Regions from separate parts of the Limnobacter sp. UBA3528 genome, predicted to be linked through region 2. Evidence: predicted binding sites of a transcription regulator. Region 2 holds the regulator's gene; each other region holds the start of a gene.
What was found. Region 2 encodes HrcA, which represses chaperone genes, less so after heat shock. Its sites were predicted from a motif close to TTAGCACTCNNNNNNNNNGAGTGCTAA; they were not measured.
Positions count from the first base shown of each region.

Region 1: the regulator HrcA is predicted to act here: its motif matches at 955-981, upstream of B4N58_RS05130 (co-chaperone GroES).
Region 3: the regulator HrcA is predicted to act here: its motif matches at 1,467-1,493, upstream of rpoH (RNA polymerase sigma factor RpoH).

Region 1 is NZ_DFOZ01000019.1:30,287-32,561, reverse strand. It holds gene B4N58_RS05135 (peroxiredoxin family protein) at 1-838, opposite strand, end outside; gene B4N58_RS05130 (co-chaperone GroES) at 1,044-1,334, shown strand; gene groL (chaperonin GroEL) at 1,364-2,275, shown strand, end outside.
Region 2 is NZ_DFOZ01000022.1:47,644-49,918, reverse strand. It holds gene B4N58_RS06335 (NAD(+)/NADH kinase) at 1-389, opposite strand, end outside; gene hrcA (heat-inducible transcriptional repressor HrcA) at 481-1,497, shown strand; gene hemH (ferrochelatase) at 1,563-2,275, shown strand, end outside.
Region 3 is NZ_DFOZ01000056.1:14,031-16,305, forward strand. It holds gene B4N58_RS15315 (glutathione S-transferase) at 1-422, opposite strand, end outside; gene rpoH (RNA polymerase sigma factor RpoH) at 496-1,422, opposite strand; gene B4N58_RS15325 (HEPN domain-containing protein) at 2,030-2,275, opposite strand, start outside.

The sequences.
Region 1 (2,275 bases), on a different contig from region 2:
GTTTTTGGCGCGCCACTTCCAGAAACTGCTCAGGTTCAGGTCGAACCCTGTAATTTGAAGTTTGGTCTGAATACACAATTCGCCCATGCTTGTTGATGATCAGCACCGTGGGCAGCACTGTATCTTCCCCGTGCCCCATCCACTTCAGGCCGAACGGCACGCCGTTTTCATGTACCAGCTTCAGTTTTTTGCTGGCCTTGAAGTCGGCATCCACAAAAAACTTCATGGGTACCTTGAATCGCTCAGCAAGTTCCCGGGTTTTGGTCTCTGGCTGCGGACTGATCAAGGCCACCTTCACGCCCAATCGGTCCAGATCAATGTAACGGGCCGCCACTTCACCAATTTGCGTCATGCACAGCGGACACCAATTGCCGCGGTAAAACATCAGCAACCATGCTGATCCTTTGAATTGCTCGCTGGAAAAAGACTCACCATCCAGGGTATTCAGTTCGAATACAGGAAGTTTCTCACCCTCATTCAACAGGGCATTGTTGCGTTCACCCAGATTGGAATACCAAAAGATGTAGGCGATACTGCCAAAAAAGATCAAATTGCCGAGGATCAAGGGCAATGGGTCGGCCTCCATGCCTGGATCAGTCAACACAAGGGCAATACCCGTCAGGTTGGCAGCCATCAGCAAGTGAAGATTGCGCGATGTTCGGGCACGCCTGCGCATGAACATCCATACAAACAGGTAAAAATTGGGCAGGGCCAACACAAAAACCCCGATCCAGCCTGGGCCTAAGGGACTGTGCCAGCTCAATGTGGCCACGTGTAACAGACTCAGGTTGATCAAGACTAAAAACAGGACAATGAAAACCGACTTTGCTTTGTTCATTCTTTAGGGTGCTGGATTGAATCGACCCCTAGTGTAAACAAAAGTGACTGACACCCTGCTTGCAGGCAACTTTTTTTCACCCCGCCCCTTGAAATACCTTCCCCCCACCCCTATTATTAGCACTCGATGACGTCGAGTGCTAACAACGCATCCGTCAGTTTCTCTAAGCAATTCTTTTTAAAAGACAAATTTAGGAGTGGTATCCATGAACATTCGTCCGTTGCATGATCGCGTGATCGTGAAGCGTCTCGACAGCGAGCGCACAACAGCCTCTGGCATCGTGATTCCAGAAGCCGCCGCCGAGAAGCCTGATCAAGGTGAAGTGATTGCAGTTGGCCCAGGCAAGCGCGATGACAGCGGCAAGCTGATCGCCATGGATGTAAAGGTAGGCCAGCGTGTATTGTTCGGCAAGTATGCCGGCCAGGCCATCAAGGTGGATGGCAAGGAAGTGCTGGTAATGCGCGAAGAAGACATCATGGGCGTTATTGAAGCTTAATTACAAAGAATTCAAGAGGAAGATTAATCATGGCAGCTAAAGAAGTATTTTTCGGCGACGACGCACGCAGCCGCATGGTGCGTGGCGTAAACATTCTGGCCAATGCAGTGAAAGTGACCTTGGGCCCACGTGGCCGCAATGTGGTGCTCGAGCGTTCATTCGGCTCCCCCACCATCACCAAAGACGGTGTTTCCGTGGCCAAAGAAATCGAACTGAAAGACAAGTTCGAAAACATGGGCGCACAAATGGTGAAAGAAGTTGCTTCTCGCACTTCTGACAACGCGGGTGACGGTACAACCACCGCCACAGTTCTGGCACAAGCGATTGTGAAAGAAGGCATGAAGTTCGTGACCGCAGGCATGAACCCCATGGACCTGAAGCGCGGTATCGACAAGGCCGTAAGCGCTGCAATCGTTGAATTGCGTGCATTGAGCAAGCCATGCGCCACCACCAAGGCGATTGCACAGGTTGGCTCCATTTCCGCCAACAGCGACGAATCCATTGGCAACATCATTGCTGAAGCCATGGAAAAAGTAGGCAAGGAAGGCGTAATTACTGTTGAAGACGGCAAGAGCCTGGACAACGAACTGGATGTTGTTGAAGGCATGCAGTTTGACCGTGGTTACCTGAGCCCCTACTTCATCAACAACCAGGAAAAGCAGGTTGTTGCACTGGACAACCCCTTCGTGCTGTTGCACGACAAGAAAATCAGCAACATCCGTGATTTGCTGCCCACACTGGAACAAGTGGCCAAAGCGGGTCGCCCATTGTTGATCATTGCTGAAGACATCGAAGGCGAAGCCTTGGCGACTTTGGTAGTGAACAACATTCGCGGTATCTTGAAAACTTGTGCAGTGAAGGCGCCAGGCTTCGGCGATCGCCGCAAAGCCATGCTGGAAGACATCGCCATTTTGACTGGCGGCGTTGTAATCGCTGAAGAA
Region 2 (2,275 bases):
TGACCGTTGATGGTGTCTATCAGGGTGGGGTTGATGTCGTCCAGGCGAATGTCGGTGAGAAAACCCAAGCGGCCTTGGTTAATGCCAATCAAGGGAATGTTGGAATCGGCCAATTCACGGGCTGTACCCAAAAAAGTACCGTCACCGCCGATGATCACTGCGATTTTTGCTTTTTTCTTGATCAGGGCCAAATTCGCAAACTCAAAGTTGGCTTGATCACATTCTGGTTTTGATTGTTTGGAAGAACCGCTGCTCAACATGGAATCGCACACCAGTACATGAAAGGCGTTGGCGGCCAGCAGGTCAACCACACTTCGCCAAATGGCCTGTTTTGGGGAGGCGCCATGTTTGGCAAACACAGCAATGCACATCCCTTTCTGTTTCGGCATTCTTGATTCCCTGTTTTTGTCGTAAAGTGAAGCCTTGGTTTCAATCCTAAGCCCAATCGTATCGCAACACGCATTTGAAGTGACATTGATGATAGACGAACGCGCCCGTTCCATATTGAAAACATTGGTTGAAAGGTACATCACAGAGGGCAACCCGGTGGGTTCCAGGGCTTTGTCCAGGTATTCGACTCTGGATTTGAGTCCGGCCACTATTCGAAACGTGATGGCCGATCTCGAAGAGTTGCGGCTGGTGGTTTCCCCACACACCTCGGCAGGCCGTGTTCCCACGCCGCAGGGATACCGTATGTTTGTGGACTCGCTGCTCACTGTGAAGCCTTTGGCAATCGATGTTCAAACGGCATTGAGTGGTGGTATTCAACGTGAGGACCCTAATCGTGTGTTGAACAAGGCGGTGAACCTGCTTTCGAGTTTGTCGTCGTTCGCAGGGGTGATCACTGCGCCGAAAAAGGCGGCTCTGTTTCGACATGTGGAGTTTTTGAGCCTCTCAGACCGAAAAGTATTGTTGATTATTGTGACGCCCGATGGTGATGTGCAAAACCGGATCCTGATTGTCGAGAAGCCTTACACGCAAAGTGAATTGACCATGGCTGCGAATTTTTTCAACCAGCATTTTGCGGGTTTGAGTTTTCAGCAGGCCAAGCAAAGGTTGTCGGAGGAGTTGCACCAAATCAGCCAGGATATTAGTAAGTTGATGCAGGCTGCGGTCAATGCGGGCACAGAGGCCGAGGAAAGTCAGGCCGATGGGGTACTGTTGTCGGGCGAGCGAAAACTGCTGGATGTGTCAGATTTATCGACTGACATGGAGCGACTGAAAAAAATGTTCGGTGTGTTTGAGCAACGCACCGCGTTGCTGCGCCTGCTTGAAAGCTCCAACAGGGCCGAAGGTGTGCAAATTTTTATTGGTGGTGACTCCAGCCTGGTACCCATGGAAGAGATGAGCGTGATTTCGGCGCCCTACCATGTGAACGGCGAGGTGGTAGGTACTTTGGGTGTGATTGGTCCCACACGCATGGCTTACGAGCGACTGATTCCAATTGTTGACATTACATCGAAGCTGGTTTCTTCGGCTTTGTCGGATCCGGAGTAGGGTAAGCCACCCCGGCGGCCAGCTTTGGGTATACTTTCAGGCTTGATGTTCACTAGGTAGTATCCATGCGCACGGAAGCCCCATTTCGTCACGGCACGCCGCAGAAAACGGCGGTCTTACTTGTTAACCTTGGCACACCTGACAATGCAGATACTCCGTCATTGAGACGTTATCTGAAGGAGTTTTTGTCAGACCCACGTGTAGTTGAAATTCCCAAGCTGGTTTGGTGGATTATTTTGAACTGCATTATTTTGCAGATTCGCCCCAAGAAGTCAGCGGCCAAATACGCCACTGTATGGACCGATGAAGGTTCACCCTTGATGGCAATCGGCAAGCGGCAGGTTCGGGTTTTGTCGGAAGCATTCAAGGTCCGTCGCTGGGATGTTCGTGTCGAGTTGGCCATGCGTTACGGCAACCCCTCGGTGGCCAGCCGAATGGATCAGCTTCGCAAAGACGGATACGACCGGGTCTTGGTATTTCCGCTTTACCCGCAATACGCTGCCGCGACGACTGCCTCAGTGTTTGATGCTGTTTTTGACTGGGCCAAGCCCGTACGAAACATTCCTGAACTTCGTTTGGTGAAGCATTACCATGATCACCCGGCCTATATTCACGCCTTGGCTGAAAGCGTGCGCAAGCACTGGCAAGCCCATGGCAAGCCCAATTTTGATCAGGGCGATGTGTTGTTGTTCAGTTTCCATGGTGTGCCTGAAATGACATTGCTCAAAGGCGATCCCTACCATTGCGAGTGTCACAAGACTGCGCGCCTGTTGGGCGA
Region 3 (2,275 bases), on a different contig from region 2:
ACCTGCTTTGAAATGCCTCGCGCAATTGGCAGCACAATGGGTTTCAGCAAGGCGGGTACCGGTGCATTCTCGATTTTATTGAACACCAGTGTCATGACCAATGGGGGCATGGCGGTGCCTTCGGCAAAGTGCATCCAGTAAGTGTAATCCCGGTGGGCCTGGGTACCTGCTGCCGGGCGAAACTTGCCGCCTGCCTTGTCGATCAGGTACTCCACAATGGCGCCGCTCTCAGCCACGGTAATGTCACCGTCGGTAATGACAGGCGATTTTCCCAAGGGGTGAATTTTTAGCAACTCGGGCGGGGCCAGGTAAGTTTTGGCATCGCGTGCATAGCGGGTTACCTTGTAAGGCAGGCCGAGTTCTTCAAGCAGCCAGATAATACGCTGTGAGCGTGAGTGTTCCAGGTGGTGTACTTCGATCATGGTCATAAAAAAGGGCTTGTTGCCAAGCCCTTAGTGTAGGTTAGTTTTCACCCAAAATGATTACAGCCTTGTTTTAAACCTCGCCGTGTTCGTATTTCAGCAAGGCTGTTTTCATTTTTTTCATGGCCTGGGTTTCAATTTGGCGCACCCGCTCGGCCGATACACCCAGCTCTGCAGCCAGGTCGTGAAGGGTTTTGGCGTTCTCGCCAGCCAGCCAGCGGCTGGAAATAATGCGCTGGCTGCGTTCGTCCAGGCTGGCCAGGGCCATGTCCAGGCCCTCGCTGTGCAGGCGTTCCATGTTGGCACCCTCCAGCACTTCAGTGGGCTCAGCACCTTCAGCGGCCAAATAGCGCACGGGGTTGTAGCTGTTTTCTTCACTGTCTATGTCTACAACCGGGTCAAGGCTGAATTCATGGCCAGCCATGCGACGTTCCATGTCGTATACGTCTTCGGGGCGCACATTCAACTCGCTGGCCACCTCGTTGATTTGGTCTGGCGAGAGGGTTTGACCATATTTTTTGAAGCTGTTCAGGTTAAAAAACAGCTTGCGGTGCGCCTTGGTGGTGATCATTTTCACCATGCGCCAGTTGCGAATAATGTATTCGTGAATTTCCGCCTTGATCCAGTGCAGCGCAAAGCTGACCAGGCGCACGCCACGCGTGGGGTCAAAGCGTTTCACTGCCTTCATCAGGCCGATATTGCCCTCTTGAATGAGATCGGCATGGGGCAAGCCATAGCCAAGGTATTGGCGTGCCACGGCCACCACCAAGCGCAGGTGGCTAAGCACCAAGCGGCGGGCGGCTTCAAGGTCATTGTCGCGCTGCAGGCGTTCGCCGAGCTCAACTTCTTCCTCGGGGGACAGCATGGGAATTTGGTGTGTGGCTGAAATGTAGGCATCTAGGTTGCCAAGCGGGCCACGGGCCACCAGCGCCCATGGGTCGCGCACAGCAAGGCTGTTGCCAGCGGCGCGTGTGTTAGCAAGGGTCAATGCAGTGGTCATGATTGCGGTGTTCTCCGAATTAATGAACCGATTTCCATTTAATTTTAGCACTCTTCGTTTAGGAGTGCTAATCCACCCAAAAGTTCCGGTTTTCAACTGTTCTGAACTATTAAAGTGTCGTCGTTCATGTCATTTGTCATTAAATTCAGATTTTTGTCATTTTTGTAGATGAGAATCATTTTCCGTAATTCACGTACATTGGAACTCCACTGCAGTTGCGAACATCTTTTCTATGACAATTCTGCCTAATCACCACTTAATCACTGACGCGACTTTAAAAAGTCGACCCAAGACCGGGCTGTGCGGGCAAATCACTACAGGATTTAATTCGGCTGCGCACTCGTTCTTAGATTCAAAAGCCATGGGCTGGTGATCAAGTTGAAACTAAATTTCGACATTCGCGTCTCCTTTGCTGTTGCGCAGCCTAGGCGTTCACATCGTTCATTATCGGCAATCGATTTCTATTACCATCGAAAAATTAATTTTCCACGAAGAAGAATGTTAAAGAACTGGCAGTATCTAGAAGCTTTTGAGGATTAGATGTTCTGTTGTTTTAGGTTGGTTTCACTGATTCCAAGCTGCATTTACTCGGGGAATTTAATTGGCTTTATATTCGGAAGAAGTTTCTTGTTTGCGCCGATGACTCAATGTGATCAATAAAATCGCACCAACGCTGTTCCCAGAGGTTGATCAGGTGATTAATCTCAGCAATTGAGTATCTTCGACCTACTTCCTCGGATGTGAGGTTGCCATGTGCAATCTGATTTCGTTCTGCCACTACGGTATCCAACCTCCCCCAAACCTCTTTTAAGATTACACCCGGGTCCCCAAGTTCGAAAAGCTGAAATAAAAG